Rhodopseudomonas palustris: one gene and its partner. The protein of the gene in region 2 interacts with the protein of the main gene of each other region in a pairwise test. Links are inferred from orthologs where the notes say so. Each region holds a gene or a part of one and is shown on either strand. Other genes may lie near its edges.

Region 1 (16,967 bases), 450 kb from region 2 along the record:
GTGAACCCTTTGTTAAGGGGCATGGTTTATCGATGGTTGACGTAAGGCGCCTTGCGATGGTGCGGGGTGAAGTTGCGTCGGCCGGAAGTGTCATGATTGTTCGGCAGTTCATCAGTTGGATCCGTCACGCACCGGCCGGCGAACGCGCCGAAGCCACCCGCGCTCTGGCCCGCGCCTGGCTGATTTCCGATCTGTCGATCGACGACCGCATCGCCGCCGAAGGCGCGCTGCTGCTGATGCTCGACGATCCGGCCGCGCAAGTGCGTCAGGCGATCGCCGAGGTGTTCGCTTCGACGCCCGATGCGCCGCCGACGATCGTGCGCGCGCTCGCCTCCGATCAGGCCTCGGTAGCGCTGCCGGTGCTGGAATTCTCGCCGCTGTTACTTGACGCCGATCTGGTCGACATCGTCGCCACCGGCGACAACGCGGTGCAATGCGCGGTGGCGCGGCGCTTCCAGCTACCCGCCGCGGTGTGTGCGGCGATCGCCGAGGTCGGCTCGCCGGCTGCGGCGCTGGAACTGATCGAAAATCCGCACGCCGAGCTGGCTCCGTTCTCGTGGGACCGCATCGTCGAGCGTCACGGCCATCTCGCCGCGATCCGCGAGTCGATGCTGGCGCTGCCGGATCTGCCGGCGGCGACGCGGCTGGCGCTGGTGGCGAAGCTGTCCGACACCTTGCAGCAATTCGTGGTGGCGCGCGGCTGGCTCAGCGCCGATCGCGCCGCGCGCGCGACCGGTGAGGCGATGGACCGCTCGACGATCGCGATCGCCGCGCGCGCCCGAGGCGCCGACATCGCGGCCTTGATGCGGCATCTGCGCCAGTCCGGCACGCTGACCGCCGGGCTGATCCTGCGCGCGCTGCTGTCCGGCAATCTGCCGCTGGTCGAACACGCGCTCGCCGAACTGTCCGGCACCGCTCCGGCGCGGGTCGCGGCGCTGCTCGCCGACGGCGGCCGCGCCTCGCTCAACGCGCTGCTCGGCCGCGCCGGGCTGCCCGAAACCGTATTCCCGGCGTTCCGCGCCGCGCTCGCCGCGGAGCGTGAGATCGGCTTCGTCGCCAACGAATCCGGCGCCGCACGCCTGCGCCGCCGCATGGTCGAGCGGGTGCTGACCCAGTGCGAGACCGATCCGGATGCGGCCGGTCCGCTGTTGATCCTGCTGCGCCGCTTCGCCACCGAATTCGCCCGCGAAGAAGCCGCCGCGCTGCGCGACGAAGTGATCGCCGAAGAAGCCAGCTGGCGCTACGCGCCGGTTGCGGCGTAGCTTAGCCCCTGCAAGCCAACGATGAGTCATTCCGGGGCGCTTGCGTAGCAAGCGAACCCGGAATCTCGCGCTGTTGAGAGCTCGGCGTCGTCACAACCTCTGGATTCCGGGTTCGCCGCTGCGCGGCGCCCCGGAATGACAAACCATTACTCGTCCGGTGCGATGCTCGGGGCCAGAATGGCTTCGAGATGTTCGGGGCGGTCGCGGTTGACAGCGGCGAGGTAATCGTCGGCGACGCCGCGCAGCTTGCGGTTCAGCGCCCGCTGCACTTCGGATTTCTGGCCGCCGGCGCCTTCGCGGACGATCGCCTGGATCGCGGCGACGTGGTTGGCGATCAGTTCGCCCGGCACTTTGGACAGATCGGGTGCGTGCTCGATGATACGGCACAGGCTGGCGGCGGTCGCAGCCGCGGCCGGAAAGCCGAAAGTGGCGGCGTCGCCCTTGATGTCGTGGGCGGCGCGGAACAGCGCGGCGCGATTGTCCTTGGTGACGCCGTCGCGCTGCAGGTCGGCGTGGGCGGCGGAGAGCCGCTGGCATTCCTCCGCCATCCAGTCGCCGAACTCGCCGGACAGCGACGCCAGCGCGGCTTCGGCGCGCGCCACCGGATCGTCGGCGGGCTCGGCGGGAGCGTCCTCGGCCAGCCGCCGCATCGCGCGGCGCAGCGGGTTGGCCTGGGTGATGACCTGATGGGTCGGGAAGGTCGCGACCTGAAGGTCGCCGGGGCGGGGCTTGCTCATGGCTCTCGAAACGCCTGCTAGGTGTTGACCCGGGCCTTATCGAGCAGCGACGGCTGCTGGATGATGTCCGCTTCGCCGCCGTGGCGCCGCTCCGGGCCGATATAGCCGGCGGTGGTGTTGCGGCGGCGGTCGGGGCCGAAGTAGTTGCGGGTGCGGATGAACGGGCGCGGACTCGCCACCACGTTGAGGATGCGCTGATACAGCCCCTTCGACGAGATCGGCTTGGCGAGGAACTCGGTGACGCCGGCATCGCGCGCCAGGGTGACGCGGCGCTTTTCGGAATGCGCGGTCAGCATGATGATCGGCGCATAGGGATTGCCCTTGGCCTCCGGCTGCCGGATCATCTGCGCCAGCTCCAGCCCGTCGAAGATCGGCATTTCCCAATCGGTGATCAGGATGTCGGGCGAGTAGTGGCTGTACATTTCGAGCGCGGTGGCGCCGTCCTCGGCCTCATAGACTTCGCGGGTGCCGAACGAGTGCAGCAGCGTGCGCAAGATGCGCCGCATGTGCGGATTGTCGTCGACGATCAGGAAGCGCAGCTTGTTGAAGTCGATCCGGTACATGGCACGGCCCGGGCGCGCTTTGCGCCGATAAACGTTGCGTTAACGATAGCGGCGCGTCGTTAAGGAAGAGTTGAGGGGGCCGCGGCGCGCGGGGCGCCGCCGAAGAGTCGGCTTTGGGGCAGACTTTCGGCTGCGATCGCATGGCGCAGGCCGGCCGAATCCGCCGGCCGAAAAGGCAGTGGCGATGGAACCCGGAATCGTGCGGACTAGAGGCCGTCTTGATTCGGATGGCGCGCATGACCAACACCCCCCCGCATTGCCCCGCCTGCAACGTCGCCTTGGAGCTGATCGGCAACAGGCCGCTGGTGCAGGGCTATCAGGTGCGCGAATACAAATGTGCGTCCTGCGGCACCGAGACCCACCGCGCCACGCCGTGGGACCACTCGCTGACCGAGCCGCACGGTCCGTTCTATCACGAGTAGTTCGTGTTGCGTTGCACACAGGCGCGCTTAATCAAGGATTAGCCATCGCGCACGACTTGGGCGGCGCGGCAGCGATCGGTTGTCGCCGGTCATTCAAGATTATCACTCGGGCGCCTAGCATCGTGTATCGTTCGCGCAGCGACGCGACCGGCTCGCCTTCCCGGCGCCGGCTGCGCGCCAATCGAGGAGAGGAACGACCATGGGTGACGACGTCGTCGCGTTCGCAGTGTTCACGCTGATCTGCAGCGCCTTCCTCGCCGGGCTGATGCTCACCTACACCCGCCGCATCGCCCGCCTGCGCAGCCTCGTCACCCGGATGAGCGCCGTCAACGATCTGGTGCCGCAACCGGTGCCGGTGCGCAGCAAGAAGGCCTGAGCGCTCCGGCCTCTCCCCAACTCATGCCTGGCATGACGGGGTGAATGCTGAGGCGGCTGGTATCAAGGTCAAATCGCAGGTCGATGGCGAGGCGAGGGGAGGCGGGCAGCCGCTCTCCACAAAATCCCTCAATACCCGCCAAACTGCTCGCTGAGAATCCGCTCCTCGAGCGAGTGCCCCGGATCGAACAGCATCCGCATCGCGATGGTCTTGTCGGAGATCACTTCGACGCGGCGGACGTCGCGGGCTTCGTCGTGGTCGGCGACGGCGGCGACCGGGCGCTTGTCGACTTCGAGCACGTCGATCACCACGAAGGCGCTGTCGGGCAACAGCGCGCCGCGCCAGCGCCGCGGGCGGAACGGCGAGATCGGGGTCAGCGCCAGGAGCTGGGCGTTGATCGGCAGGATCGGGCCCTGCGCCGACAGATTGTAGGCGGTCGAGCCCGCCGGGGTCGCCACCATGATGCCGTCGGCGACCAGTTCGCTCATCCGCTCGCGCTCGTCGATCGAGATCCGCAGCCGCGCCGCCTGGTGGCTCTGGCGAAACAGCGACACCTCGTTGATGGCGTGATGGATGTGGACCTCGCCGTAGATGTCGGTGGCGCGCATCAACAGCGGATGGATCACGGTCTCGCGCGCGGCGGCGAGGCGGGTGCGCAGATCGACCGTGGAATATTCGTTCATCAGGAATCCGACGGTGCCGCGGTGCATGCCGTAGATCGGCTTGCCGCTGCGCATCTGCTGATGCAGCGTCTGCAGCATCAGGCCGTCGCCACCGAGCGCGACCACGACATCGGCCTCCTGCGGCTCGGCGTTGCCGTAGAGCTGCACGAGCTGCGCCAGCGCGGCCTGCGCCTCGGCGCTGGTCGAGGCGACGAAGGCGATGTGGTCGGTCGCGATGCGCGGCGATGCGGGGCGGGACGAAGGGGTGCGGTCTTGCCGCGCGGACGTGCTCATCGAAGGCGGCCTCTGACGGCGGCGGACATGACTGCCGGCGCGGTGCCGGCCGCCTGTCACCGCCGCCGGTCTATACGAGGTGTCCGGGCGTTGTCGAGCCGGGCCGGGCGCCGTGCGCTGCGCCGCGGCGGCGCGCGGCCGTCCGGTCTTTGATTTCGCAGCCCGCCGCGCTATGGCAATGGGCCATGCTTCGCCGTTTCGCCGCGTCCCCACAGTCCCGGCTGCCGCTGCGCGCCGCTTTGGCGCTGCCGCTCGCGGCGCTGCTCGGCGCCTGCGCGATCGGCGGCTCGGCGTCGTTCGACAGCGATCCGCCGCAGCCGTTTCCGGCGAATTATCGCAGCGAGATCCCGGCGTTCCTGCGCACCTATCTGAACGACCCTTCGGGCCTGCGCGAGGCCGCGATGGCCGAGCCGGTGCAGCGCCCGGTCGACGGCCGGACCCGCTGGGTGTCGTGCCTGCGCTTCACCCCGCGCGGCGGTACGCTGCAGGACATGGCGATCGTCCATGTCGACGGCCGGCTCGACCGGGTCGCACAGCAGGCCGGCGAGCTGTGCGCCGGGGTGGTGTATGCGCCGTTTCCCGCACTGGAAAAATTGTCGCGCTGATCCCGACCGGATCGCAATCCGCCGCGACTAATCTGATGCCGGCCTGACAGGGAGGGGTTCCAGAGTGTTGCGGCGTCGTCACAGTCCTGCTGAATGAATGCTGCGCCGTCGCCACCGGGCAACCAAACCATTGCCATGCTGTTTTGAGCACATCGGAACGCATCGAAGGAGGGACGACGATGACCACGATGAAGAACACTCTGCTCGGCGCAGCGGCGGTGATCGCGCTCTCCGCTCCCGCCTTCGCGGCCGATCTGCCGCCGCGGCCCTACACCAAGGCGGCGCCCGCCTATACGGCGCCCGAAGTGGTGTACAACTGGACCGGCTTCTATGTCGGCGGCCATGTCGGCGGCGCCTGGGCCGGCGACAACAGCATCCCGGGCAATTCCGGCCGGTTCTTCGGCGGCGTCCAGGGCGGTGCGGACTATCAGTTCGCCACCAATTGGGTGATCGGTATCGAGGCGCAATATAGCTGGCTGTCGTCGAGCAACACCGGCGTGCTGTTCTCCGGCGGCAGCACCGCGGCGGAAGACACCCGCGGCCTCGGCTCGGTCACCGGCCGGCTCGGCTACACCTGGGGACCGACGCTGCTCTACGCCAAGGGCGGCTACGCCTGGCGCGACAGCGATCTCGGCGTCGCCACCGCGGCCGGCTTCCCGGCGGCCTACACCACCAGCGGCAGCCGCAACGACGGCTACACCGTCGGCGCCGGCCTGGAATATCTGTTCGCGCCGAGCTGGTCGGCCAAGGTCGAGTACCAGTACTACAAGTTCGGCGACACCACCTTCACCGGCGGTCCGGCCGACGTGGTCGGCACCTCGTTCCGTAACGACGAGCACACCGTCAAGGCGGGCATCAATTACCGCTTCGGCTGGGGCGGGCCGTCGGTCGCCAAGTACTGACCGGGCCGCGATCCCGCCTCGCCGAAACGCAGCGTCAGGGCCGGCCGTCGCGCCGGCCTTTTTTGTGTGCGCAACGAAGGGCTTAGCGAGCCGGGAATCGAAGGTTAACGAGGGTTAAATCCGGCGAAAAATATCGCCTGGGACTCCACGGCTAGAATCACCCGATGGTCCGGTCATGACCACGGGTTCCGACATGACGAAGATCCTGAAAACCCGCATCGACAGTGCTCCGGCCGGCCTCACCCTGGCGCTGCTGGGGGCCTGCGCGATCAATCTGACCGTGCTGGTGCGGTGGCTGTGACGCCCGCCCGGCAGGCCGTGACCGCAGCGGCTGCGCCGCCGTTGACCGGCGTCAACGCCGCCGGTCGCGGCCGTGCGAATAATCGTCTCCGGCAGACGTCGCGGCTGTGACGCTGCCGCGGCGGCGCCCGGACGATGCGCCGCCCGTTGTGGCGGAGGACCGATCCGATGAGCGAGAGCGACGTTCTGGTGGTGGCCGCAGCCGGCCTGTCGACGCTGGTGATCTGGCTCGGCGTGGTGATTCAGGGCCGGATCGCCGCCGCGCTGGCATCCCGGCACTGATCGATCAGGATCCACGGCGCGCCGACATCCGGACCGACGTCATAGACGTCGACCCGGCCGCATCGGCGGCACTCGTAGGTGCGACGCTCGCCGCCGGCGGCGGCGGGCGTGCTGCGCGTCAGATGCGCAGCCGCCCCACACGCACCACAGCGATGAAACAAATAATCTCGCTCCTGCATCAACCACATGGGAGATTCCTCCGAAGAGTATCTGCTGCATTCTTGCAACCTATACTGGCAGTGAAATTGATCCAGCTCAAATGGCGCCGAGTTCCTTTGGTGAAACTGATAGTTATGAGAGTTAGTTGCGTCGCCTTTGAGTTGATTGTGAGTCGTCGACAGCCGGAGCCGACCGGCATGCACGTCGGCGGTCGAGTCCGATCCCGCCTTCGCGAGGAGTTCGGTCTGAACTCGTAGCGCCCCCAGGCTGCGGCGAGCCGGGAGCCGTGCCAAGATGCGCATACCTTCGGCAGCCACATGCAGTCTGTCGCCAAGCGTTGACCGGCTATGAGCGGTCGGATAGCTGCTGTGCGCCGTGCTGCAGTGACGGCGGCGCTGCCCGATCACCCGGTGGCGGGTGGCGGCTGCCAGATGAGGAATTCCCCGATCATGTTCGCCAATCCAAGCAGTGTTGAGGTCGTCAGACACGTGCCTCATCGCTGGCTGATCAGCCAATGGGCGCGAGGCGGCAGGATCCCCGATCCGGCGATGGTGCCGTTTGCGTTCGAGCCCGCGAGCCTCGATATGTCGCGATCGATCGTCACGCGGGTGGTGGGCCTGGCGGAGCCACGGCGTTACCAGATCCTGCATTATGGATCGTTGCTGTCGGCCGCCACCGGCCTGGAGCCTCGCGGGTTGCATCTCGACGAGTTTCTGTCGCCGGCGGCGCGCGACCACATGCTCGCGCAATACGAGCTGTGTCGGCGCAGCCGCAAGCCGGTGTACTCGATCTCCTCGGTTTCCGATGCGCACGACGTGCCGGTGGACTACGAGAAACTGCTGCTGCCGTTCACCAACGCCGGCGGCGAGGTTCATTGCATCTTCACCACGTCTTTGCTGATCAGTACCGAAGGCCGTTTCGAGCGCGACGGCATTTTCGCCAATGGCGACTTCCCGGCACCGAGATCGGCGGTGGTGTATACGATCAACGTGGCCCGCCAGAACCTCGTTCCGAGCAGCGTCGCCGTCTGATCGGTGCGGCAACAGGCGTGGCGGGGCGAGGCAGGCGCGCGTTGCGGTCGTTGCCGGGCGGTGGTGCTGGATCGCGGACAGCTTCGGCCGGCCCGGTCGCGCGTCGGCCGAGGGCGTTTCGGGGCCGATGCTCACACAGGAGGGAAGCGCCCAAGCGGGTGAGGGATTCGATGCAGGCGCAGCTTTTTCGCGTTCTCTATGTCAGCCGAAACCGGATCGCAGGGGGGCTCGACAGCCTCTCGTCGGAAATCGCCGATATCCTCGCCACCTCCCGCGCCCACAACGAGCGGGAAGGGATCACCGGCGCGCTGATCTTCAACAGCGGCTTCTTCGCTCAGGTGCTCGAAGGCCCCCGCAGCGCCGTCGAAGCCGTGTTCGAGGCGATCCAGCAGGACCGCCGTCACAGCGACATTCAGGTGTTGCTGGCGGGCCCGATCGCCGTCCGAGCGTTCCCCAACTGGGCGATGGCGCATGTCGGCCAGTCGCCCCGCCACCAGCACGCGCTGGCCTGGCTGCAGGCCGAGACCGGATTCCACGCCGGGCATCTGGTCGGCGAACGGCTCTACACCATCGTGATGGAAATGGCCTACGCCCAGGAGACGGACGACGTCGCATAGCGCTGCGAAGCTGCTTTGCGTCGAGCCCAATGGTGCCGGCGGAGAGGATCGAACTCCCGACCTTCGGTTTACAAAACCGCTGCACTACCGCTGTGCTACGCCGGCATCGGGCAGACAGCTAGCAGCGCCGCCGCGGCTCGACAAGGCCGCTGCAGCGGTTTCCGTGGCGCCGAGCGCACCGCCGATCGAAAGCCGGCATTAACGACGTTGCGATCTATCGCGGCGGACGGACCCCGAACCCGGGTTGCGCGTTAGGCTTACCGGCCGCTGCCGGCCGTGCCTTAACCCATCTGCCAGGCTTTTCCCTTAGCGTTTGCCGCATGTCCGATCCCTTCACCCTTCGACGTCTGGCGCCCGCGCTGGCGCTTCTGACCGCGACCTTCACCGCGGCCCCGGCGCTCGCCGAGAGCGGCGGGCGGGCGATCGTCATTCCGGGGCGGCCGGGCGTGCCGATCATCATCAACGGCCGCGACGCGTCCTATGCGATGATCGAGGGCGATTGGGGGCTGGAGCGCGGCACCCATGTGCAGCCGACGATCTACGGCAGCCGGCGGGTGGTGTATCCGGAGGTCGGCCATTATTACCCGGGCTCGAACCGGCTGCCGGGCTACGGCCGGCTGGAGATCGAGCCGCCGCCGGACCGCAAGCTGCCGAAGCCGGCGGAGAGCTTCCATCAATCCTGGGAAGTGGAGTCGCGCCCGCCGCAGCCGGCGCCGCCGTCCCCGATGATCGAACCCCAGGTGCTGATTGCGCCGCCGTTCGACGAGCCGCCGCGGCCCGGCCCGCGGCCGTACCGGTGATGGCCCCCGTGCCGCCGACACCACGATCTCGACCACGACATCGAACAGGAGCGTAGCATGCGTACATTGGTTTCCGGACTGGTCGCGGCCTTGGCCGTGGTGACCGCGAGCGCCGCGCCGGCGCTGGCCTGCGGCGGAGGTGTGTTCGGCGGCGGCTGCGGGCCGTGCGGCCCGGTGGTCAGCCCGTGCGGCAACGGCTACGCCACGTTCGAGACCGGCTACGGCTATGGCTACGGCACCGCGGCGTTCGATCGCCTGCCGGACCCGACCCGCTATTACTACGTCAACCAGGGGCCGGCCTATACCGGCCCGGGCCGGTTCGCGCCGCGTCCCTATTACGACGAGCGTGCCGTCTCGGTGTATCGCACCGGCACCGCCTACACCGGCGGCGCCTATGCGCACGCCATGACCCATCAGGTGATCGGAGAGCCGTCGTGGGGGCCGGCGGTGGTGCGTTATCGCGGCCGCCATCACGTCCGGCCGGGGGCGCACCGCCACCACCATGCCGGCTGGCACCGCGGCCATCGCCCCCACGGGCCGATGCATCACCATCGTTACTGATCGGCATCGCGCCGGCTCAGGCCGCCCGTCCGCAGCCGATGCGGGCGGGCGTTCTGCGTTGAGAACCTTAGCGGCGGCCCATCAGGCCGAGCCGGCTGGCTCCGATATACAGCGCCAGCGCCGCCGCGTTGGAGACGTTCAGGCTCTTGATTTCGCCCGGCATGTCGAGCCGGGCGACGGTGGTGCAGGTCTGCCGCGTGAGCTGCCGCAGGCCCTTGCCCTCGGCGCCGAGCACCAGCGCCAGCGGCTGGCGCAGCGCGACCGCGGCGAGGTCGTCCTCGCCCTCGCTGTCGAGCCCGACGGTGAGAAAGCCGCGCTCGTTCAGCTCGGTCAGCGCCCGGGAGAGATTCTGCACCAGCACCAAGGGCACCAGCTCCAGTGCGCCGGAGGCGGATTTGGCGAGCACGCCGGTGGCTTCCGGGCTGTGCCGGGCGGTGGTGACGATCGCCTGCACGGCGAACGCCGCCGCCGAACGCAGGATCGCGCCGACATTGTGCGGATCGGTGATCTGGTCGAGCACCAGCACGATGCCGTGCTCGGGCAGGGTGTCGATTCGCGGCGTCTCCAGCGCGTCGGCCTCGGCCAGCATCCCCTGATGCACCGCATCCGGCCCGAGCCGGCGGTCGATCTCCGACGGCCGCACGATCTCCGGCGCGATTCGGGTGTCGATGTTCTCGTCGGCGAGCTTGCGGGCGGCGTTTTCGGTCAGCCACAGCTTGCGAAACTTGCGCCGCGGATTGGCCAGCGCCGCCGTCACGGTGTGCCAGCCGTACAGGATCACGGGCCCGTCGCCGTCGCGCTCGCGGGCGTCGCGGCGGAACCCGGCGGGGCGCGGCTTGCCGCGGGGCGGGCCGTCGCGGCGGGAAAAGCGGGAATTCGGCGGTCTGTCGCTCATGGCGGCGCTTGTCTCACGCAACACGACGCAAGGCAATTTCGGCTCGATCGTCCGATATGACGAAGGAGTGTCGAAATCGTCATGGGGTTGGTTGACTTTAGGGGGCCGCATCGCCCATAACCGCGCCGCGTTGCAGGCCCGCCCGCGGGCTCGCTGCGGCTTCCGGTCCCGGTTTTGCCTGCCACAGGCGTTGGGCCGGCGGCACGGGCGGGGGAGTGTCCCGAGTGGCAAAGGGAGCTGACTGTAAATCAGCCGCCTCATGGCTTCGCAGGTTCGAGTCCTGCCTCCCCCACCAACCAACCAGCCGATCGGTTCGTCGCCGTCGATGGCGTGCCCGCAGAGACGGCCTCCGTGGAGCGGATTTCAAGGACGCTACGGTCCCGATCCGGATCTTCGATTCGGGCAGACGCATTCACATTCGGTTCGGTCGGCAGTGCTTCCCAATCTTGCCCGCGTGCGCTCGGTTCTGCCGACGGCTTTGATCGTCATCGCCGCGGCTGACGCGGCGGTCGCCGCCCGCTGATTCGGCGCAGCCGTTCACGGTGTCCTCAACGCCGAGCTGGTTGTTCAGGCGGCGCTGCAAACGCGACAGCGATGTTTCGGCTCGCCGATTTGCAACTGCTTCATTATTAGTTACGCTTCGGCTGTCTTGATCCGGGAGGATTTCATGAGGGCGTTGATCTTGGTTGTTCCCGCCATCCTGTCGATGGTCGCGAGTGCGTCGGCGCAGAGTGTGGCGCCACAACGAGATATGTACGGAAACCTGGTCCGTGATCGCGGGTCGAACAACATCGTCCCGGCGGATCGATCTCAAGCCGGCAGAGGCAATGCAAACGACTTTTCACGTCGTCAAAGTTCGCCGAACAATGTCGGACTGCGGCCGGAAAGGTAGTCGCCTATTCCGAACCGCCATTGCGTCGCAGCCAGACTTCTTTGAGCGACCGTGCGGTCACCACCAAACCATCGGACGTTCCGGGCTACCGCAAACGATGACATATTCACGTCCGTAGCGGCGGCCCTTGCTGACGGTCTTGATGCAGCCCGGATGAATGGCGAGATTGTAGTGGAAGGGCGGATCATCGAACGATCCGTGTAGTTTGCAGAGGTAGGCTTGGTCAGGACCGCAGGTCGTGACGGGATAGAGCCGATTTCGCGCAGAAGCCGGCTCGGACGCCGCGACGGCCGCACTGCTGAAAACCAGCGAAATGATCGCAACCTTCCTCAAGTTCATGGCAAGTCTCCGAAACCAGAATCCAAACGTCCCACCAAATATCGACCCGGAAAAGCGGGCGGCATCAGTCCGCTTGTAGCACAAGGATCGCAATCCAAGAGGCCAATCTTGCGCCGAAGAGGCGAGGCGGCGGCTTCAGGGGCGCGGATCTCACCTGAAGACCCGCTTCGGAAGGCGCGAGCAGGCCTCGGTCGACCGGTGCTGCCCTGGCCATCCGACAACGTCGGTGGGGACAGAGTGGCGCTTTCAGAGAACCATTCGGGTGCGACGGGACTGATACAGCGTCTGTGCCAGCAGGCCGAAGAAATACCCGGCCTGGATGACTGCCTGAGCAGCGATCACGACCACGATCGTCTTTGTAAAACCGTATCCAGACCCAATACAGATGCCGATCGTCAGGAGCAGAACCACGGCGAGGGCTTGAAGCAGTCCCACGAGCCGAAATCTCAGTCCAATCAAGAACCCCGCCAGAGCCAAGGCAATAGCCAAATACGCCATTACGGCCTCCCGCGGCTTCCTCCGTCGGCGTGACCCCAGCTCGGTAGGCTCGATTGATAGATCATTTGCAGTTCTCCCCCCAAGCGCCTTTCGGCGCGAGCCCCGATTCAGCCCCCAGCAATCTAGGATCGCTCACTCCAGATTGCATGAACATATGACTGCCGAGCGATACTGAGTGGAACTTTGTTGAATTTGAGGAGGGGAGGTCGGTCGCCAGGTCGGCGAGCCGATGCCAAGTAGTATTCTGAAAATCATCCAATCACTTAGTTCCTGCTGGACGTCGCGAAACGGCGCGGAGGGGCAGGTGTGATCCGGCGCCTTTGGGGCTGCCTTGAGGGGAGTTCGGCGAGAACTTGGGGGGCAGCCGCCCGTGGGGCGCACTGGGCGCAGCCGCCCGATGTCGAAGCATGGGCCGTCCGGGGAGAGGCACGATGACGCCCGGCGGACAGCCTGCTCGGCTTGGACAGTCGAGTAACCGGACCGGAATAGAGGGCTACCGAGGGCGCAAACGGGACTTTTGGGTCACAGGACTACTGGTTAGCGCCGTTCAGTGTGGCTCAACTGCAACGTGTTCCCGGAGAATGAAGGTCGGGAGGGGGGAGCATCTTCAAAACACTGTGCCCTGTAAGTAGGCTTCTGGGAAGTATTCGAGGCTCGATTCGGAGGGGCGGTCGTTCGCGTCCCGACAAGGCCACAGATTATGTTCGTCGCCTGGACTCGCCCACCGAAGCTGGTTGACCGCGGGCCTTGTGGAGCGATGCAATGAGGTTGCCCGTGGTGCGCAAGACGTTTCAGGTGCTTGCTGGTCTGCTGTTGCTGATTTCGATGTCGGCATGTGCGGTTCTGCCAGGCACCGGGCCTTCGAGTGAGTCAGTCGAGAACTATGCGACCGCCGGGATAAGGTCGACGAACGCATTGCCCTATGCGCTGGTCGATGTCTCCGCAGATACCATTGGCTTCCTGTCGCAGCCCAACGTCGTGTCGTTCAAGGGATCGTTCCGAGACAGGCGTCCGAAGCCGCAGCAGGTGGTCGGCGTCGGAGACGTTCTGAACATCTCGATCTTCGAAGCGGCGCCAGGGGGTCTGTTCACTCCGGGGCAATCCGCGGGTGCTCGCCCCGGTAACTTCGTCGATCTGCCGCCGCAGGCCGTCGACCAGCGCGGCAATATTTCTGTTCCTTATGCCGGCGAAGTGCCCGCGGCCGGACGAACGCTTCCGGAAGTGCAGCAGGCCGTGGTCGCTCGGCTGCGGAATCGGGCGATCGAGCCGCAGGTCGTCGTCAGCCTGAACCAGCAGCATTCGAGCGTCGTGAGTGTTCTGGGTGACGTCAACGCCCCGGGAGTGTTCGCGCTCAACAGCGTCGGCGAGCGGCTTCTCGCTCTGATCGCCCGCGCAGGTGGACCGAAGTACGAGGCGATCGAGAGCTACGTCACGCTTCAGCGCGATGGCAAGAAGGTGAAGGTTCTTCTCAGCCGCATCGTCCATGATCCGTCCGAGAACATTTTTGTACGTCCCAACGACGTGATCTTCCTCACCAGAGAATCGCCGACCTTCACGGCCCTTGGCGCTCTCAATCAGAACGTGTTCGGCTATAATTCCGAGCTGACCTTCGACGTCGAATCCCTGACGCTGGCCCAGGCGATCGGCAAGGCCGGCGGTCTGAACGATCAGCAGTCGGATCCGGCCGAGGTCTTCGTGTTCCGCTACGAAGATCGGTCGCTGCTCGACAAGCTCGGAGTCGACACGAACCGCTTCACCTACGATCGCATTCCGACCATCTATCACGTCAATCTGCGCGATCCGTCCGGTATGCTGCTGGCCTCCGGCTTCCAGATCAGAAGCAAGGACGTCATGTATGTCGCGAATGCGCGGGTGGTCGACTACTACAAGCTGCTGACCCTGATCAACAACACGGCCAACACGACGTCGAACGTGTCGAACGCGGCCATCAACGTGAACGCGGCCACGAAGACCCGTTGGTGACCGATAGGACCGCTCCGATTGCTTCGGCGGTGGATGTGGGCGCAAAGTCCTCCCACGCCGAAGCGCTCGGAAAGGTCCAGCTAGGGCTCACCCTTGCGGCGTTCGCATTGGCGCCTCTGCCATTCGGCTCCGTAGACAATATCTGGGTGCTGGCGTGGGTGGTGGTGCTGTCGATCAGCCTGATCGGGAGACCGCTGCGCTCTGTTTCCGGCGCTCAATTCCGCGTCCTGATCGCGTTTTTGACGGTCTGCGCCGCGTACCTCGTTGTCGCGGCCATCCAGATCATTCCCGGACTATCGGCCGGAGCGAACTCGGACGCCTGGGACCGGGCGAGCGAGCTGATCCATCTTCCGATCTCGTCGAGACTATCGGCTCGCGCGGAGATTCCGGTCGTATCTGCCGGGCATTTCCTGCTTCTCGTCACTTCGGTGCTGGCGGGCTTCTGGATCGGGACCTCGCGAAGCAATGCCGAGACCCTGTTCAAGGTCGCTCGCTATTCGATCCTGCTCTACGCGCTCTACGGTTTGCTGGCTCGGGCTTTCACACCTGGGTTCGTGCTTTGGCAGCCGAAGACGGCATATCAGGCGGATTTGACCGCCACTTTCATCAATCACAATACGGCCGCCGCCTTGCTGGGGGCCGGGGTGATCTTGTGGGCATGTTCGATCCAGCAAGAGCTGAAGTCGTTCGGTTCGCTTTCGCTGCGGCTCGTGATGCTCAGCCCTTCCAATGAGGCAGCAGGGATCCAGGTCGCCGCTCGGGCCGCTGCGGGCCTGCTGTGCTTCCTCGCGCTGCTCTCCACCGGCTCTCGTGCGGGCCTGGCTTGTGCCGTACTCGGGCTGTTCGCCGCGATCCTCCAGATGGTCGCCGGTCAGCTACGGCTTCGCCTTGTCTATGGTCTGTTGATCTCGGCCATCGGCTTGATCGCGATCGCGTGGTGGCTGGCCCAAAGCCAGAGCGTCATGACGCGCGGCATGTTCGATGAAGGCCGCTGGATGGCTTACAAGTACGCTTTCCGAGTGATTTTGGAGAGCCCGATCTTCGGCGTCGGGGCCGGAGCGTTTCCGGATGTCTTTCCTGCTTTCCGAGGAAGTGACATGTCGATGTGGGGCGTTTGGGACTACGCCCACTCGACACTGATCGAAATCGCCGTCGAAATGGGGCTTCCGATCGCCTTGCTCGTCTGCATGTCGGCCGCCGGCTCGCTGGTCATTGTGGCACGGGCTGCCACCCGTTCGGTCGGGGCTAGCCGGACCTTTCTGTGTGCCATCAGCGGCATCATGGTGATGACTTATCTGCATTCGCTGATCGATTTTCCGCTGCAGGTCCCGGGCTACTCGATTCCCTTCGGCATCCTGCTCGGCTGCGGACTCGCCCTCGCCACGCGGGAGCGCGGAACGGAGCGAGACGAGGTTGCCGGCGATCGCCGACCTGATCACGGCAATTCCGGGGTGCGTGTCTGACGCCGCTTTGCGGCCCGATCGGTTGGCTGTCCGTTCGCGGCGGTGCTCGACAATCCCAGCCGGCAGACCGGCCTCGGCTACTCGGCGGTTCTTTGCGCGGCGAGCTGAAGTCCCACCGGGCCTTGGCGGTCCGACGGCTCGGCGACCTTTCTGCCGACGTCGAACCAAAGACGAGCATCAGCGCTCGACTGGATCTTGAGCCATTCGTAATCGGTGCTCTGCCAAGAGCGGATCGATGGCGCCAGATTGTCGAGCACCAGGTCGCCGTCCGTCGTCGAGACCAGGAGCACGAGGTGCCCGACCTGATCGGGCGTCCGCACCACCGACAGGCGCAGCGCCCGTGCAGGCACACCGCTTTCGATCAGGCGATGCCTCTTGGTGACGGCGTAGTCGTTGCAGTCTCCAGCCTTCGGTCCGATCGTCCACCCGATGCGCAAATCCGAGCCGTAGACCTTCCGGACCGGCGCAATCTCCGAATTCACGCGCCGATTGATCGTTTCCAGCAGTTCGAGCGCCGATGGGGAGAGATCGATGCGGTCGGTCTGATCGCGATCCGACGCGCACTCCGAAGGATAACGCATGCAGAATCGAACATGCTGAAAGGGAGCCAGTGCCGGGGCAGCTTCAGCCAGAACCTGGATCGCGCCGGCCCGCGTCACGGGAGGCCGCGCAACCGAAGGGCTGACAACGACGCAAGCCGCCGCCAGCGCAAGGGTCGGACTGAGCAGTCTATCCAGCATCGACAGCTACTGATTGTGGAATGTTCTACGTGAACGACTGCTCCAGAGCATGCATCGGTGGAGTAAACGAACGGCTACCGATTGAGGTTAACGATCAGTGCGGCCCGGACTGGGCTTGTGCTGCTGCCAGAACAGGCCGGTTAGACACCAGCCTGCTGGCAACCGGCCTGGAGGTCAATGGGACGGTTCGCCGATCTCGTTCATGAAACCCGTCGTGGCCAGACAGGCTCCCGTTCTGCGTGAGACGTCTGCTGTGCCGCGTGCGCCGGGGCGTTATCCGGCCGGAGCTGAGATGCCCCCGGAAGTTGGGCGGCGAAGCCGAGCCAGCCCAGGCGCCGCTGCTATCCGCGAACATTCGGGCCGCTACCGGACCCGCTCGATCTCGGCGCGCCGGTCCGGCGATGCGTGCTGCAAGCACCGACGATCGGCATTCAGAGAGCGTCGCCTAGTCGAACATGAAAACCCAAACGGCCGTGGCGATGTTTTGCAGCCAGAACCCCAGGCCGATGACCAGCAGTCCCATCCACGCCAACAAGGTGGCTGCGTTGAGCGCGACCAGAGCCCTGAACACGCTCTTCCGCTTT
Region 2 (3,136 bases):
CCGATGGCGATCAGGTGGTGCTGATCGAGGATTTTCGGCTCGGCGAGGACGGCAGGCTACGACCGTCCGGCATCGATGTCGGCGCCACGCCGTGGCTGTACACGGTCAACGGCAAGCCCTCCGCAGAGTTCGCGCTGCGCGCCAATGGCCGTTTTAGATTCCGCTTCATTAATGCCTGCCAACGCAATGTGATTGCACTCAGAATCGAGGATCACAACGTCTGGGTGATGGCCCTGGACAGCCAACCGGCGGAGCCGTTCCTGGCGCGCGGTGGCGCGCTGGTGATCGCGCCGGGCGGGCGGGTCGACGTCCTGATCGACGCCGCAAGGCCGCCCGGGTCGCGCACTGCGATCACGCTGCATGACGGCGGCAAGCCGGTCCCGCTCGCCCGACTGGTCTATGTCGACGAGCCGCCGCTGCGCCCCGCACCGCTGCCGCAGCCTGCGCCGTTCCCAGCCAATGGCCTGCCCGCGCAACTGCCGCTCGGCGGCGCGCTGCGCACCGCGCTGCTGCTCGGCGCGCTGGTCAATGCGCAGCTCGACTGGTTCGCACCGGACAAGTTCAATCCCGCCGCCGGCCCGGCGTTTCAGGTCAAGCGCGGCCGCACCGTGGTGCTGGCGTTGACCAACCAGGCCACCATGCCGATGGTGTTTCACCTGCACGGCCATCATTTCAGACTGCTCGACCGGCTCGACGACGGCTGGAAGCCGTTCTGGCTCGATACCCTGGCGATCGACGCCGGCCAGACCCAGCGCATCGCGTTTGCGGCCGAACACCCTGGACTGTGGCTGATCGAGGCCTATGCGGCGAAATGGTCGGAGCCGCGGCTGGTCCGGAGTTATCTCGTGAGTTGAACCAACGGCTCCAGCCCTCTGCAGAACCTGGACTCTTGCCGCCTCAGTACTCGATGCCGAGCGCGTCGTAGAGCCGCCGGTGCACCGCCGGCAGCGTCTCGGTCAGATCCTCGGCGATCAGCCCGGGGCCGGCCTCGCAGGCGGCCTCGCCGTGCATCCACACTCCGATGCAGGCCGCCTCGAACGCCGCGACGCGCTGCGCCAATAGGCCGGAAATGATACCGGTCAGGACGTCGCCCGAGCCCGCAGTCGCCAGCCAGGGCGGCGCATTGCAGGCGATCGCGGCGCGGCCGTCCGGCGCGGCCACCACCGTGTCGGCGCCCTTGAGCAACACCACGGCGCCCGAACGCTGCGCCGCGACGCGCACCCGCTCAAGTTTCGAACGAAGTGGATTTTTATTGCTCATATCACTGAACAGACGAGGAAATTCGCCCTCGTGCGGGGTCAGGACAACCTGTGGATGAGTTGTGGATTTGATGGCTTCGAACAACTCCTCCGGACGCCCGGCAAAGCTGGTCAGCGCGTCGGCGTCGAGCACTGCCGCCGCGCCGGCCGCCAGCGCCGCCAGCACCTTGCCGCGGGTCTCGTCGCCGATTCCTGCACCCGGCCCGATGCCGATGGCATTGAAGCGGCGATCCGCCAGCATCGTGGCGAGTTCGTCCGGCGTATCGACCGGCCGCACCATCACCGCAGTCAGAGCCGCCGCATTCACGGCCAGCGCGTCGCGGGGCGATGCCACCGTCACAAGACCGGCGCCGGCGCGGAGCGCGCCACGCGCGGCCAGCCGCGCCGCCCCGGTCTGCGACAGCTCGCCCGACACCACCACCGCGTGACCGCGACCGTATTTATGACCGTCGGCGCGCGGCACCGGAAAGTCCGGCAGCCACAGATCGGGATCGTTTTCGAACGCCTGCGGCCGGATCTCGCCCAGCACCCCGGGCTCGATGCCGATATCGACCAGCCGGACCTGACCGCAGTGCAGCCGGCCCGGCAGCAGCAGGTGACCGATCTTGCGGCGGAAGAAGGTGACGGTCTCGCGCGCCCGGATCGCCGCGCCCATCACGGCGCCGGTGGCGCCGTTGATGCCGCTCGGCAGGTCGACCGCCAGCACCGGCACGCCGCTGTGGTTGACCGCCTCGATGATCTCCAGCGCCTGATCCTTCACCGGCCGGTTGAGACCGGAGCCGAACAGCGCGTCGATGATCAGCGCCGGTGCACCGATCGACTGGGTCAGGAACGGCAGCAGCGGCCCCTTCCACTCTCTTGCCGCCAGCGCCGCGTCGCCTTTCAGCGCGTCGCGCTCGCCAAGCAGCATCACGTGTACCGTGCGCCCCAATGCAACCAGCTCGGTCGCGGCGATCAGTCCGTCGCCGCCATTGTTGCCGGGACCGGCAATCACCAGGATCGGACCCTCGTCGGCGAGTTCGATCGCCGCCTGGGCGACGTGGCGGCCGGCATGCAGCATCAGCGCAAAGCCCGACGATCCGCCGGCGATCGTCAGCAGGTCGGCACGGTCCATTTCAGTGGGCGTCAGCAGTTCCATGCCCATTTCCCAGTACACACGCCTGTGGCGAAGGCAGCGCTTCTCGCGCCGCTCGCCATCTGCACAAGAGGCAAGCCAATTGCTCAAAACTTAATCACACAACGTGCATCGCGCCTTCCAGCAAACAGCCATACGCCCGATTAATATCCTGATAAAGCACTACAATCAGCCGCCCCGACAAGTTGGCACGGACCCTGCTTTTACGGAAGCCAGTTTCGATCCCTCGCGCTCGCCTCTCGGGAGGCGGGGTCTGCGCGACCGTCTCTGAGTTCCGAGCCTGGCGGAGCTTGGGGGCGGTGTTGCTCACCCAGTCGGCCGCGGTGTTATCGATCAACTGCGCAGCGTCGCGCAATCTGGCATACAGATGCCGACTCACGACGTGGGAAGTCCGGGGAGAGTGTAAGTGAAGAAGATCGAAGCCATCATCAAGCCGTTCAAGCTCGACGAGGTCAAGGAAGCGCTGCAGGAAGTCGGATTGCAGGGGATCACCGTCACCGAGGCCAAGGGCTTCGGGCGGCAGAAGGGCCACGCCGAGTTGTATCGCGGCGCGGAATACATCGTCGACTTCCTGCCCAAGGTGAAAATCGAGATCGTGATCGCCGACGACCTGGTCGAGAAAGCGATCGACGCCATCCGGCGCGCCGCCCAGACCGGCCGCATCGGCGACGGCAAGATTTTCGTCTCCAACATCGAAGAAGCCATCCGCATCAGGACGGGCGAATCCGGACTGGACGCCATC

The links.
Region 1: the proteins of FLL57_RS10185 (region 2) and rlmB interact in binary tests that used the Escherichia coli proteins (3 or more experiments, as listed by UniProt). The link is inferred for Rhodopseudomonas palustris from one-to-one orthologs.

The regions. Positions count from the first base shown.
Region 1 is NZ_CP041387.1:2,674,140-2,691,106, reverse strand. The notes cover bases 8,555-11,302. They hold rlmB (23S rRNA (guanosine(2251)-2'-O)-methyltransferase RlmB), read right to left. Parts: upstream 10,469-11,302; coding sequence 9,641-10,468; downstream 8,555-9,640. Other genes in these bases: FLL57_RS12215 (hypothetical protein), read left to right, coding at 9,070-9,573; FLL57_RS12220 (hypothetical protein), read left to right, coding at 8,555-9,012. In the rest of the region: FLL57_RS12280 (DUF2336 domain-containing protein), read left to right, coding at 93-1,262; FLL57_RS12275 (Hpt domain-containing protein), read right to left, coding at 1,409-1,999; FLL57_RS12270 (response regulator), read right to left, coding at 2,017-2,562; FLL57_RS12265 (hypothetical protein), read left to right, coding at 2,799-2,984; FLL57_RS23325 (hypothetical protein), read left to right, coding at 3,184-3,360; FLL57_RS12260 (NAD kinase), read right to left, coding at 3,489-4,316; FLL57_RS12255 (hypothetical protein), read left to right, coding at 4,502-4,921; FLL57_RS12250 (outer membrane protein), read left to right, coding at 5,110-5,823; FLL57_RS23615 (hypothetical protein), read left to right, coding at 5,999-6,124; FLL57_RS12245 (hypothetical protein), read left to right, coding at 6,292-6,405; FLL57_RS12235 (hypothetical protein), read left to right, coding at 6,948-7,595; FLL57_RS12230 (BLUF domain-containing protein), read left to right, coding at 7,766-8,212; more of FLL57_RS12220, read left to right, coding at 8,533-8,554; FLL57_RS12200 (hypothetical protein), read right to left, coding at 11,418-11,699; FLL57_RS12195 (hypothetical protein), read right to left, coding at 11,946-12,197; FLL57_RS12190 (polysaccharide biosynthesis/export family protein), read left to right, coding at 12,972-14,180; and 3 more genes. UniProt on the Escherichia coli protein: Specifically methylates the ribose of guanosine 2251 in 23S rRNA.
Region 2 is NZ_CP041387.1:2,230,042-2,233,177, forward strand. Bases 148-3,136 are described here. They hold FLL57_RS10185 (NAD(P)H-hydrate dehydratase), read right to left. Parts: upstream 2,398-3,136; coding sequence 898-2,397; downstream 148-897. Other genes in these bases: FLL57_RS10180 (multicopper oxidase family protein), read left to right, coding at 148-854; FLL57_RS10190 (P-II family nitrogen regulator), read left to right, coding at 2,801-3,136. Also shown: more of FLL57_RS10180, read left to right, coding at 1-147. UniProt on the Escherichia coli protein: Bifunctional enzyme that catalyzes the epimerization of the S- and R-forms of NAD(P)HX and the dehydration of the S-form of NAD(P)HX at the expense of ADP, which is converted to AMP.